DNA from 3 places in the Streptomyces violaceusniger Tu 4113 genome. Region 3 is predicted to be linked to each of the others. Evidence: riboswitches for the same ligand, from Rfam matches in the RefSeq annotation. Region 3 holds a riboswitch; each other region holds the start of a gene.
What was found. A riboswitch is a leader RNA that binds a small molecule or an ion and turns the genes downstream of it on or off. The one in region 3 is predicted to bind S-adenosylmethionine.

Region 1: it holds a riboswitch for S-adenosylmethionine, as region 3 does, so the genes downstream of both, thrC (threonine synthase) here and STRVI_RS33790 (aminotransferase class V-fold PLP-dependent enzyme) in region 3, are expected to answer to the same signal.
Region 2: it holds a riboswitch for S-adenosylmethionine, as region 3 does, so the genes downstream of both, STRVI_RS17495 (glutathione S-transferase C-terminal domain-containing protein) here and STRVI_RS33790 (aminotransferase class V-fold PLP-dependent enzyme) in region 3, are expected to answer to the same signal.

Annotation. Positions count from the first base shown of each region.
Region 1 covers NC_015957.1:10,107,226-10,111,685, forward strand. The annotation lists gene STRVI_RS41305 (cold-shock protein) at 1-27, opposite strand, end outside; gene STRVI_RS41310 (MoaD/ThiS family protein) at 437-715, opposite strand; gene thrC (threonine synthase) at 712-2,013, opposite strand; SAM riboswitch class I at 2,032-2,173, opposite strand; gene STRVI_RS41320 (glucosyl-3-phosphoglycerate synthase) at 2,367-3,314, shown strand; gene STRVI_RS41325 (alpha,alpha-trehalose-phosphate synthase (UDP-forming)) at 3,463-4,460, shown strand, end outside.
Region 2 covers NC_015957.1:4,077,389-4,081,848, forward strand. The annotation lists gene STRVI_RS17485 (hypothetical protein) at 1-667, shown strand, start outside; gene STRVI_RS17490 (Mut7-C RNAse domain-containing protein) at 810-1,553, shown strand; gene STRVI_RS17495 (glutathione S-transferase C-terminal domain-containing protein) at 1,594-2,439, opposite strand; SAM riboswitch class IV at 2,770-2,916, opposite strand; gene STRVI_RS17500 (PP2C family protein-serine/threonine phosphatase) at 3,003-4,148, opposite strand; gene STRVI_RS17505 (Fpg/Nei family DNA glycosylase) at 4,232-4,460, shown strand, end outside.
Region 3 covers NC_015957.1:8,259,660-8,264,119, reverse strand. The annotation lists gene qcrB (cytochrome bc1 complex cytochrome b subunit) at 1-961, shown strand, start outside; gene trpD (anthranilate phosphoribosyltransferase) at 1,134-2,207, shown strand; SAM riboswitch class IV at 2,322-2,440, shown strand; gene STRVI_RS33790 (aminotransferase class V-fold PLP-dependent enzyme) at 2,641-4,035, shown strand; gene STRVI_RS33785 (Lrp/AsnC family transcriptional regulator) at 4,152-4,433, opposite strand; gene STRVI_RS33780 (rhomboid family intramembrane serine protease) at 4,430-4,460, opposite strand, start outside.

The DNA.
Region 1 (4,460 bases), 1.8 Mb from region 3:
GAACCACTTGACGGTGCCCTGAGCCATTCCTAACTCCCCTATTGCTGGCCCTTGCGCAGGACCGCACTCCGCGGACCCGGGTCAGACCTCACCCCCCGGATGTGGGGGGTGTGCGCCGGAACGCGTCGACCGCCGCTGAATGTATCCGTCCCAACGCCCTCTGCAACAGGTCAATCGGACGAGAATTCTGGGCACGGCCGAACGGTTAAAAGAGAGAATTTATGTGAAGTTCGGGCAAGCCGGGCGGGACATAGGGAACCAACCCGACAATTCGCGCTCACACTTTACGCACAACTTGACGAGTTCTCATATGTGGTTCCGGCCCGGGGGCCATCGGGGAATCCGGGCAACTGTATCGCGATTCCACACACGGAATCGCCCCGTCCGGTTGTCCCCGGACGGGGCGATTCCAAAGGTGAGAAGGGTGGACGCGGGGTCAGCAGCCGCCCGCGACCGCCGGGATGATCGAGATCCCGGCACCGTCCGGGATCGCCGTGGCCAGGCCGTCGGCGAAGCGGACGTCGTCGTCGTTGACGTAGACGTTGACGAAGCGGCGGAGCTTGCCGGTGTCGTCCAGCACGCGGGCGGCGATGCCCTGGTGGTTCTTCTCCAGGTCCGCCAGGACCTCGGCGAGGGTCGCGCCCTCGGCGGGGACCTCGGCCTGACCGGCGGTGTAGGTGCGCAGGATGGTCGGGATTCGGACGTTGACGCTCATGCGAGACCAGCCTCTCGGAACGAGTCAAGGGTGGGGCGGATGATGGCGGAGGGGCCCGTGGTGGGGGCCACCGCGTCGAGGGTCTTGAGGCCGTCGCCGGTGTTGAGCACGACGGTCGTCAGGGACGGGTCGAGCAGACCGTCCTCGATCAGCTTCTTGGTCACGCCGACGGTGACCCCGCCCGCGGTCTCCGCGAAGATCCCCTCGGTGCGGGCGAGCAGCTTGATCGCGTCGACGATCTGCTCGTCGTTCACGTCCTCCACCGCGCCGCCCGTACGGCGGGTGATGTCCAGGACGTACGGGCCGTCCGCGGGGTTGCCGATGGCCAGCGACTTGGCGATGGTCTGCGGCTTCTGCGGCCGGACGACGTCATGGCCGGCCTTGAACGCGGCGGAGACCGGGGAGCACCCCTCGGCCTGGGCGCCGAAGATCTTGTAGGGCTTGTCCTCGACCAGACCGATCGAGATCAGCTCCTTCAGCCCCTTGTCGATCTTGGTGAGCTGGGAGCCGGAGGCGATCGGGATGACGATCTGGTCCGGCAGCCGCCAGCCGAGCTGCTCGCAGATCTCGTAGGCCAGGGTCTTGGAGCCCTCGCCGTAGTACGGCCGCAGATTGACGTTGACGAAGCCCCAGCCCTCGCCCGCCGGGTCGCCGATCAGCTCGCTGCAGAAGCGGTTGACGTCGTCGTAGGTGCCCTCGATGCCGACCAGCTCACCGCCGTAGACCGCGGCCATGACGACCTTGCCCGCCTCCAGGTCGTGCGGGATGAAGACGCAGGAGCGGAAGCCCGCGCGGGCGGCCGCGGCGCCGACCGCGCCGGCGAGGTTGCCGGTGGAGGAGCAGGAGAGGGTGGTGAAGCCGAAGGTGCGGGCGGCCTGGACCGCGATGGCGACGACCCGGTCCTTGAAGGAGTGGGTGGGGTTCCCGGAGTCGTCCTTGATGTGCAGCTCACCGGTGACGCCGAGCTCACGGGCGAGGTTGTCGGCCTTGACCAACTGGGTGAAACCGGGGTGCAGGCTGGGCTGGTCCGCCACGTCCGCGGGGACGGGCAGCAGCGGGGCATAGCGCCAGATGCTGTTCGGACCGGCCTCGATGCGCCGCCGCAGCTCCTCCGGGTCGCCGGCCGGCAGCTCGTACGCGACCTCGAGCGGCCCGAAACACACCTCACACGCGAAGATCGGGCCCAGATCGAACCGCTCACCGCACTCCCGGCAGGACAATGCGATGGCGGGACCGAAGGCACCGGAGGCGTCGGAGGTGGAGGAAGTGGTTGAGCTTTCTACTGACTGCACAGCCATGGATGGCGAGGCCCTTTCTCCTCATCTTCCTCGCGACGCATTTCGCCACGAGACGGAATTGGCACCTTCCCGAGCTGGGAGCCTCGCTGCGGAATGCGAGATCAGCTGGAGGGTTGCCGGGGCTTCAACGGGCCGTTCCCTCTGCCCCTCTGGATGAGCGGTATGGCGCCGGGCGGACCCGGGCGTTTGTCAGCACGGCATCATCACGGACTTCCTCGGTAAACACCGAGGTCGACCCCGACATACGACGGCCATGTGCGTTGTTCAAGACTGTAACCGACGGCCCGGATGGTTGAGCTAGCCGTCCGATGCGCGAGATGGATCACAGCGACCACGGCAGGGGAGAGACACAGGTGCTGGATGAGGTGGAGCGCTGGCTGAAGCACCGCTCCTGGTCGGCCGACGACCGGCCGCTGAACCGCCTGCTGGACGCGAAGCGGGGCTCGGCGACGACCCTGAGCGTGGTTCTGCCCGCCCTGAACGAGGAGGCCACGGTCGGCGAGATCGCCGCGACGATCCGCCGCGAGCTGATGGGCGAGGCGGCGCCGCTGGTGGACGAGCTGGTGGTGCTGGACTCCGGCTCGACGGACCGCACCGCCGAGGTCGCCGCGGCGGCGGGCGCGACCGTCGTCCACCGCGACTCGCTGCTGCCCGGGCTGCCCGCGCTGCCCGGCAAGGGCGAGGTGCTGTGGCGGTCCCTGCTGGCCACGAGCGGCGACATCATCTGCTTCATCGACGCCGACCTGCGGGAATTCGATCCGCGCTTCGTCTCGGGGATCGTCGGTCCGCTGCTGACCGACCCCACGCTGCAGCTCGTGAAGGGCATGTACGACCGCCCGCTCGGCGACGTGGCGGGCCAGGGCGGCCGGGTCACCGAGCTGGTCGCCCGCCCGCTGCTGAATCTGCACTGGCCCCAGCTCGCCGGATTCGTCCAGCCGCTGGGCGGTGAGTACGCGGCGCGCCGCACGCTGCTGGAGCGGCTGCCCTTCCCGGTCGGCTACGGGGTCGAGCTGGGCCTGCTGGTCGACGCGCTGCACACGGTGGGTCTCGACGCGCTCGGCCAGGTGGACATCGGGGTGCGCAAACACCGCCACCAGGACGGGCTGGCGCTCGGCCGGATGGCGGCCGCGATCTACCGCACCGCGCAGTTGCGGCTGGCCCGGGGCCATTTGGTGCGGCCGCGGCTGACCCAGTTCGACCGGGGCGAGACCGGCTTCGAGCCGCGCACCACGGCCGTGGACACCGAGGAGCGGCCGCCGATGATCGAGATACCGGAGTACGCGGAGCGGCGCGCGGCGTGATGACCCCGGGCGGCGCGGCGTGATGACCCCGGGACCCCGGCATCAGGCGATGGCTCCTACGGGTCGGAAACACGCCGCCCCATACCGCCTACGGGGCAAGAAACCGTACGTACGTTTGCGCGGGGTCGCGGCTGGCTAGGCTCGCGACATGGCAGTTCCGCGCACCGCCCCGATCCTGGTCGCGTCCAATCGCGGTCCGGTCTCGTACACCCTGGACGAGGACGGCTCGCTCACCGCCCGGCGCGGCGGTGGCGGGCTGGTCTCCGGCCTCAGCGCCATCGGCCCGGACGCGAACGCGGTGTGGGCGTGCGCAGCGCTCGGGGAGGGTGACCGCGAGGCGGCCCGGCGCGCCGGGGACAACCATCTGAACCCCGGTGACACCGGCGGCCAGCAGGTGCGGATGCTCGATATCGCGCCGGATGTCTTCGCCGCCGCGTACAACGGCATCGCCAATTCGGTGCTGTGGTTCGTCCACCATCTGCTCTACCAGACCCCGGTCGAGCCGGTCTTCGACGCGGAGTTCGCCGACCAGTGGGCGGCCTACGAGACCTATAACGCGGCCTTCGCGGACGCGCTCGCCGAGGAGGCGGTGGACGAGGCCGTCGTCCTGGTGCAGGACTACCACCTGGCGCTGGTGCCCGCGATGCTCCGCGAGCGGCGCCCCGACCTGCGGATCGGTCATTTCTCGCACACCCCCTGGGCCCCGCCGGACTACTACCGGCTGCTGCCGGACGATGTCGCGGCGGGTGTGCTGCGCGGCATCCTCGGCGGCGACCGCGCCGCGTTCCTCACCGAGCGCTGGGCCGGGGCCTTCGCCGACTGCTGCACGGCCGTGCTGGGCGCGGAGATCGTCCGGGACGGCGACGGCGCGGCGACGGCCGTGCGCTTCGAGGGGCGGGAGACCCGGCTGGGCGTCCACGGCCTGGGCGCGGACGCGGACTTCCTGCGGCAGCGGTCGCGGCAGGCCGATGTGGACGAACGGCTGACCAGTCTGCGGGCGCAGATCGGGCCGGACCGGAAGTCGATCGTCCGGGTGGACCGCACCGAGCTGTCCAAGAACATCGTGCGCGGGCTGCTGGCCTACCGGCGGCTGCTGGAGACCCACCCCGAGTGGCGCGAGCGCGTGGTGCATGTGGCCTTCGCCTA
Region 2 (4,460 bases), 4.2 Mb from region 3:
CGATCCGGTGGACCGGCTCGGCTTCGCCCAGTGGCTGGCCGAGGGCCTCGGGCTCTCCTCGACCTCGCGGGGCGAGGTGCAGCAGCTGTTCGCCCCGCCCAAGCAGGCGCTGGAGTCCACCACCGCCTTCGGTCTGGCGACGCTGGCCGTCTTCAGCCTGCGCTTCGGCACGGTGCTGCAGGTCGGCTACGAGAAGGTGTGGGAGCTTCCGGCCGGCCGCTGGCACACCGCCTGGCGCCATCTGGTGTGGTTCGTGGTGCTGATCGGCTATTTGCTGCTCTCCGCCCATCTGGAGCCCGGCATCTCGCGGGTGCTGGTGGCGGTGGTGGGCACGGTGCTGTTCTTCTGGTGGTCGCAGCGGCTGCTGCTCGGCGGGCGGATCAGTTGGGGCGCCCTGCTGCCCGGCGCGCTGGCCACCGGCGTGGGGCTGCTGGGACTGCGGGTCTTCTCCCAACTGGTGTTCTCCCCGCTGATCGCCTCCAACGCCGTCTCCTACGGTCCGGTCGGCACCGTCCTGGTCGTCCAGTCCTGGCTGGTCGGCGTCGGATACGTGGTCTTCGGCGGTGCGCTGCTGGGCCGGGTGCTGTACGAGGAGTATCTGCGGATGGTGGCATGGCGCCGTAAGCGGCGGCGCGACCAGGCCAAGGCGGCCCCACCGGCGGACTGACGCCCCGGCGCCGACCGTGCGGGCGTGGCCCGCGACCATGATGCGACGCCTCCCGCCGGTGGTCGCTTCCATGATCGTCGAGCCCGGAGCCGGATCCGAAACGCCGTCGCCCCAGGCCGGGCGCGCCTGGCATGCTGGCGGTGTGAACGGACCTGAGATCCACCTCAGTCTCGCCCCTGAACTGCGATTCTTCGCCGTCCCGGAGCGGCGCCGCCCCTGGACGGCCGTGGTCACCGACGGCGCCTCCACCCTCGGCCATGTCGTCGAGTCGCTCGGGGTCCCGCTCACCGAGGTCGGCCGGCTGGTGGTGAACGGTGAAGAGACCGCCGTCTCGCATGTGCCGAGCGCGGGTGAGACCGTGGAGGTGCATCCGGTCGTCCGCCCGCAGCGGGTGCCGGGCGCCCCGCTGCGCTTTCTGCTCGATGTGCACCTGGGCACGCTTGCGCGCCGGCTGCGGCTGCTGGGCGTGGACGCCGCGTACGAGAGCGAGGACATCGGCGACCCCGAGCTGGCCGCGCGCTCCGCCGCCCAGCGCCGGGTGCTGCTCTCCCGCGACCGGGGGCTGCTGCGCCGCCGTGAGCTGTGGGCCGGGGCGTATGTCTACAGCGACCGCCCCGATGAGCAACTGCGGGACGTCCTCGGCCGGTTCACCCCGAGCCTGGCGCCCTGGACCCGCTGCACCGCCTGCAACGGCACGCTGGAGGACGCCGACAAGGAGTCGGTCCGGGAGCTGCTCCAGCACGGCACCCGGCGCACGTACGAGGTCTTCGCCCGCTGCACGGTCTGCGAGCGGGTCTACTGGCGCGGCGCCCACCACGCCCGGCTGGAGGCCATCGTGGCCGGGGCGATGGACGAGTTCGGCGACGCCCGGGCCGCCCTGTCCTGAGCGAAGCCGCCGGACAGGGCGCCCGGTCCTGGACGCGAGCTCAGGACACGTCGTCCTGGAGGGCCTCCGGAATCGTGGTGTGGAAGGCCGGATGGGCGTGCAGCCGCCGCACATAGGCGCGCAGCCGCCCATGGCGGGAGACCCGCTGGGCCGCGTCGGCGTCCAGGCGGAGCCGGTGCTCGGTGTCGAGCTGGACGAGGGCCACCCACAGGTCCACATCGGCGGCGGTCAGCTCGTCGCCCAGTGCGTACGGTGCGGCCGCGAGCCTGCGGTCGAGCCGGCCGAGGGCGGTCAGCAGCCGCTCCAGCGCCGCGTCCCGGCACTCCGGCTCGTGCGCCGTCCCGGCCTGCCGCGCCGCATGGGTGATGTCGTCGTCGAGGAGTTCGCGGAGGGCGTCGATGTCCGCGGCACGGGGCGCCGGGCGCAGCCGGGGACGTCCGGTTCCGCCGCCGTCACTCAGATGGCCGGCGAGGTCGCGCAGGATGTCGGGCGTGTGGTTGCTGACGACGCGTCCGGTCCAGCCGTCGCACAGCGCCGGGGCGTCCAGGGGTCCGCCGTAGCGGTGCCAGGTGGCCTCGTACGCCCCGCGCAGCGCGGCGAACGCTTCGGGGGTGTCGGCCGGGGGTCCGACGAGGGTGGTGGCGACGGTGTCCCGCAGCCCGAGCAGATCGAGGGTGATGGAGACGCGCAGCGAGAGCGGACAGCTCGCGGAGAGATAGAGCCGATAGCGATGCGGCACCGGATAGAAGCCACCGGCGAGGTCGACGCCGATGCGGCTGCGGAAGCGGTGCGGCGGAGCGGGCGGGGCGATCCGGGGGCGGGTTGTGCAGGGGTCGGGGTCGAGAAGAGCGGCAGGGCCTGAACTGACCGGAAACGTCTCGGACATGGCTCTCCAAGGCAAGGACGGAGCCCCGGCCCGCCGGTCTGGGCGGCGCCGATGGCGCAACGGAAGGGAAGCCCGCGCGGGGCGTTCGCCGGGACGGTGCCGGGACACACCCGACCCCGGCGCGCGGGGCCGCGCTCGGTGACCGCGTCGATTCAGCCGGCTGGACTGGAGGCGCTGCAGATGCGCAGCAGATCGATGTGCAGACGCCTGGTCAGGAGGTGGCGACGGCGGAGCGGGGACCACGGCCGGGGACGCCGACGGGCGCAGTCCCCGTCGCTGTCGGTCCTGGGCATCTCACCGATCCCATCATTTGGGGCTCGCGAGGCAGCGAGACCGCGCTTGTCCCGTCCACACCGACGGAACCTGGTCGTCACCCGGGGGCACCCCGTCGCGGGAGAAGGGTTGCCTGTCAGCGAGCCGGGGCCGGTGACCCACCTGAGCGGGGATTCCGCACGGTGGGCGCTGACGATCGTGACCGTCCCTGACAGTGTCGTCGCGCTCCGCGAGGGCGTCAACCCATGCCGGGACGGCCAACGCGGGCCGACGGCACGGTGGATGCCCGCTCAGAGGAACGGCCGCCGTGCCCCGCCGATGGCCCGCTCAATGAGGACCATGGCCGCGTCGTCCGCCAGCCGTCCCTCGGCATGCCGGACCAGGGCGTGGCGCAGCCGGTCCAGGTACTCGCCAGGGGTGTCACCGTCCAGCGTCTCCATGGTCCGGTGCAGCGGAAAGAACTCGTCGTAGTGGTTGCGGGCCTCGACCACGCCGTCGGTGTGCAGCAACAGCCGGTCACCGGGCAGGAACGGAAAGGACTCGACACAGATCGGGGGAGGGCTGAGGAACTCCTCGAGGCCGAGCGGCGGCAGCGGGCGCGCCGGGTCCAGGGAGCGCACCTTGCGCTCGCGCATCACCAGGGGCGGCGGATGGCCGCGGTTGATCAGCTCGACCAGCGACTCGTCCGAGACCTGGGCGAGGAGGACGGTGACGAACTGCTCCTCCAGCTCCTGCGGGTCCTGGAGCTGGGAGCGGTCCAGCAGCTCGTACTCGCGCGCCAGCGCGGCCGCACAGCGGTGCATCACCTCGGCCAGGTCCTGCTCGTAGTGCACCGCCTCCCGGAAGGCGCCCACCACGGCCGCGGCGGACCGCACCGCGGCCAGCCCCTTTCCCCGCACATCGCCGACGATCAGCCGCACTCCGTAGCGGGTGCACATCGCCTCGTAGAGGTCCCCGCCGATCTGCGCGCCGCGCTCGGCCGCCATATAGACGCTGGCGGTGTTCACGACACCGATCCGGGCGGGCAGCGGCCGCAGCACCACGTTCTGGGACACCTCGGCGATCCGGCGGATCTGGGCCAGCTCGCGGTCCCGGCGCACCCGCACCGCGCTGGTCGCCACGCTCGCGAGCGCCACCACCAGCAGGGCCAGCAGATTCGCGTACACCATCTCGCTGCCCCAGACGTTGTTGTGGGTGGCGGTGACCGCACTCACCGCCATGGCGAGCAGCGCCACCCCGCCGGTGCCGAACGGGCCCATGGTCACCGCCGCCAGCGCCGGCGCCGGGGAGAGCAGGGGGCCGGTGTAGAGGGTGTGCGCGGGGGAGAGCTCGATGCTGAGCACCGCCGCCAGGACCAGGAACGGCAGACACCGTGTGACCGCGAACAGCGTGTGGCTGCGACCGCTCGCCCCCGGGGCGAAGCGTATGAATCGCATAACTTGGACCTTATCCGATGAAAGCCACCAAAGGGGTGGTTCTCGGTAACACGCGACGGAGGTCCCGGGCGTAGCCTGACGCTATGCCCGAGCTACCGGATGTCGAGGGGTTCCGGCGAACGCTGGCCTCCTGCGCCCAGGGCCACCGCGTCGAGCGGGTGGAGGTGGCCGACGCGGGGGTGCTGCACGGGGTGACCGCGCAGCGGCTGAAGCGCGATCTCGAGGGCCGCCGCTTCGCCGCACCGCGCCGCCACGGCAAGTGGCTGATCGCCCCCACCGACGGGCCCACGGTCGTGGTGCACTTCGGCATGA
Region 3 (4,460 bases):
CATGCTCGGCCTGCTGGTGGCGCACCTGATCCTGGTCTTCTACCACAAGCACACGCAGTACCCCGGGGCCGGAAAGACCGAGAAGAACGTCGTCGGCATGCCCCTGCTGCCGGTCTACATGGCCAAGGCGGGCGGCTTCTTCTTCCTGGTCTTCGGTGTGATCGCGGTCCTCTCCGCGGTCGCGACCATCAACCCGGTCTGGACCATCGGTCCCTACCGGCCCGACCAGGTGTCCACCGGCGCCCAGCCCGACTGGTACATGGGCTTCGCCGAGGGTCTGGTCCGCGTGATGCCCGGCTGGGAGATCACCGCCTGGGGTCATACGCTCGTCCTGGGCGTGTTCATCCCGATCGTGCTCTTCCCGCTGGTCCTCTTCGCGATCGGGCTCTACCCGTTCATCGAGACCTGGATCACCGGCGACAAGCGTGAGCACCACATCCTGGACCGCCCGCGCAACGCCCCGACCCGTACGGCCTTCGGTGTCGCCTGGCTGACCGCGTACTTCGTGATGCTGATCGGTGGCGGTAACGACCTGTGGGCCACCCACTTCCACCTGTCGATCAACTCGATCACGTGGTTCGTGCGGATCGGCTTCTTCGCCGGCCCGGTCCTGGCGTTCATCGCCACCAAGCGGATCTGCCTCGGCCTCCAGCGGCGCGACCGCGACAAGGTGCTGCACGGCCGCGAGACCGGCATCATCAAGCGGCTGCCGCACGGTGAGTTCGTCGAGGTCCACGAGCCGCTCGCGCAGGAGCAGTTGCATGTGCTGACCCAGCACGAGCAGCCCGAGCCCTACGAGATCGGCCCCGAGACCGACGAGAACGGGGTCAAGCGGAAGGTGACGCCCGCGCAGCGGGTCCGTTCGAAGCTCTCCAAGGGCTACTACGGCGAGGACAACGTCATTCCGAAGCCGACCCGCGAGGAGTACCACGAGATCACCAGCGGCCACGGCCACCACTGATCTCCGCCGTACCGCTCTCGCACGTCTCTGACGCCACAGACCAGGGCCCCGGCCCGGACCACACGGTCCGGCCGGGGCCCTGGTCGTGCTGCCGATAGGCTGGCCGCGGGCCGCGGGCCGCTGACGTGCGCGGCCCCTTCCCTGCCCACCCCCACGGATCCAGGAGCGGACCATGGACGTTGTGACCCCCGCCGGAGGCGACAGCACCGCGACGGCCCGCACCTGGCCGGACGTACTGAGCTCGCTCATCGCCGGCCTGGACCTCGATGCCGACGACACCGCCTGGGCCATGGACCGGATCATGCGGGGCGAGGCCACCGACGCGCAGATCGCCGGTTTCGCGATCGCGCTGCGCGCCAAGGGCGAGACGGTCTCCGAGGTGGCCGGTCTGGTGCGGGCCATGTACGAGCACGCCAAGGTGATCGAGGTGCCCGGGGCGACCGTGGACATCGTCGGCACCGGCGGCGACCGCGCCAGGACCGTCAATATCTCCACCATGTCCGCGCTGGTCGTCGCCGGTACCGGCGCGCGGGTCGTCAAGCACGGCAACCGCGCCTCGTCCTCCGCCAGCGGCGCCTCCGACGTACTGGAGAAGCTCGGCGTCAACCTGGACATCACCCCGGAGCGGGTGGTCGAGGTCGCGGAGGAGGCGGGGATCACCTTCTGCTTCGCGGTGAAGTTCCACCCGTCGCTGCGGCATGTCGCCTCGGCCCGCCGCGAGCTGGGCGTCGCCACCCCGTTCAACCTGCTCGGCCCGCTGACCAACCCGGCGCGGGTGAAGTGCCAGGCGACCGGGGTCGCCGATGCCCGGATGGCGCCCATCATCGCCGGGGTGCTGGCCGAGCGGGGCTCCTCCGCGCTGGTCGTCCGCGGCGACGACGGGCTGGACGAGCTCACCGTGACCACGACCTCCCAGGTGTGGGAGGTCCGGGGCGGCGCCGTGCGCCAGGAGACCCTCGACCCCCGGGACGTGGGCATCGAGCGGGCCCCCATGGAGGCCCTGCGCGGCGCGGATGCCTCGTACAACGCCGATGTGGCCCGCCGGCTGCTGGCGGGCGAGCGGGGCCCGGTGCGGGACGCGGTGCTGCTGAACTCGGCGTCGGCGCTGGTGGCGCTCGAGCCGGAGCCGGGGGACAAGCCCCTGGCGGAGCGGATCGCGGCGGGTGTCGCGCGGGCCGCCGAGTCGATCGACTCGGGCGCGGCGCGCGACGTCCTGGAGCGGTGGGTACGGGCCACCCACGCCTAGGCGTTGCCCTTACGGTTGGGCGTTGCCCTTACGGTGCCCATGTTCCGTCCGTGCCCTGTCCGGGATGCGGACAGGGCATGGGCGCTGCCGTATGGCATGGCATACTCCTGACCAGGTCACGAGTGACAGCGACTACGGCCCCGGCCCGCTGTCCGGCAACCCTCCGTCCGTGGCGGGGTGCCCCGGGTGATGACCAGGCCGCCAGGCAGCGAGGCCGGCGGCAAGCGCGGACCCCTCGCACTAGGGGTCCTGGTGGTCGAGGGAGTTCTTCCGTGATGCAGCGAATGCGCTAGGGCCGAGCGGCCCGTTTCCCCCTGTGCTCCGTGCGGTGTGGCCGTGCGTCGAGCGACTTTCCGCGCCCTGACGGCCGGCTCACCGCCGTCTTTGTGCGCGTCACGCATTCTCACGCCTTCGACCCCCGGGAGACTTCGCCATGTCCGCGCGCCCTTCTGTCATCGCTTCCGCCGCCTCCGCCGCTTCGTCCGTCGCCGCCTGTGAGCCGCTGCCCGTGCTGGGCGGCGATGTCCTGGTGCCCCTGGTCACCGGGGGCGAGGTGACCTACGCGGCGCTCGACTACGCCGCCAGCGCCCCCGCGCTGCGGCGGGTCTGGGACGACATCGCCGCCTACGCGCCCTACTACGGCAGCGTGCACCGCGGGGCGGGCTACCTCTCGCAGCTCTCCACCGACCTCTTCGAGAACAGCCGTAAGGACGTCGCCGCCTTCCTCGGCTGCCGCGAGGACGACCAGGTCGTCTTCACCCGCTCCACCACCGATTCGCTCAACCTCCTGGCCGCCGTGGCGCCGCGGGGCACCGAGGTCTTCGTCTTCGAGACCGAGCACCACGCCTCGCTGCTGCCGTGGGAGCAGCGGGAGGACGTCACCGTCCGCTACCTCAGCGCCCCGCGCTCCCCGCGGCAGGCGGTGGAGACGCTGGAGAAGGCGCTCGCGGGGCGCGCCGAGGGCCCGGCGCTGGTCTGCGTGACCGGCGCGTCCAATGTGACCGGTGAGCTGTGGCCGGTGCGGGAGCTGGCCGCGGCCGCGCACGCCCACGGCGCCCGTATCGTCCTGGACGCCGCGCAGCTCGCCCCGCACCACCCCGTGGACATCGCGGCGGCCGACGTCGACTGGGTGGCCTTCTCCGGGCACAAGCTGTACGCCCCCTTCGGCGCCGGTGTGCTGGCCGGGCGCGCGGACTGGCTGCGGGCGGCCCGGCCGTATCTGGCGGGCGGTGGCGCCAGCCGTAAGGTGACGCGCAGGGACGACGGCGGTGTCGACGTCGAGTGGCACACCACCGCCGCCCGGCACGAGGCGGGCTCGCCGAACGTCATCGGCGTCTACGCGATCGCGTCGGCGTGCAGGGCGCTGACCGAGGCCGGTTTCGAGGGCCTGGTCGCCCGTGAGCGGGAGCTGATCGAGAAGGTGCGGGCGGGGCTGGCCGAGGTGCCCGAGGTGCGGGTGCTCTCGCTGTTCGGCGACGACGCCCCCCGGGTCGGCGTGCTGTCGTTCGTGGTGGAGGGCTGGAACAGTTCCCACTTCGCGGCGGCGCTCTCCGCGGAGTACGGCATCGGCGTACGGGACGGGCTTTTCTGCGCGCATCCGCTGGTCCGCACCCTGCTGGACAGCGAGCCCGACGAGCCGGGCGAATGCGGTGCGCCCGAGGCCGCGCCGGGGGAGCGCTCGCTGAACGCGATCCGGGTCAGCTTCGGGGCGGGCACCCCGGACGAGCATGTGGAGCGGTTCGTCGGCGCCGTGAAGGAGCTGGTGCGCGAGGGTGCCCGGTGGAGCTACCGCACCGAGGACGGCCGCTGCGTCCCGGACCGCGGCTGAGCCCCTGGGCCCGGGGGCGGCGCGGCTGAGGGAGCCGCTGGGCCCGGGGTGCCGGGGCTGAGGGAGCCGCTGGGCCCGGGGGATGCCGGGGCCCGGGGCGCTGGGAGGGGGTGGCGCTAGCCGTCCAGGCCGATGGCGAACGCCGCCTCGAGGTCGTGCTGGGAGTACGTCCGGAAGGCGATGTGCGTCTCGGTGGAGGCCACCCCCGGCAGCTTGCTGATCTGGCCGGTGATGATGTCCGCGAGGTCGTCGTGCCGGGCCACCCGCACCATCGCGATCAGATCGTGCGCGCCGGTGACCGAGTAGACCTCGCTCACGTTCTCCAGCGCGGCGATCTTCTCGGCGGTCTCCGGAATCCGGTCCACGCTGGTCTTGATGAGCACGATCGAAGTGATCACGGCTGGCTTTCTCCCTCACTGGCCCTG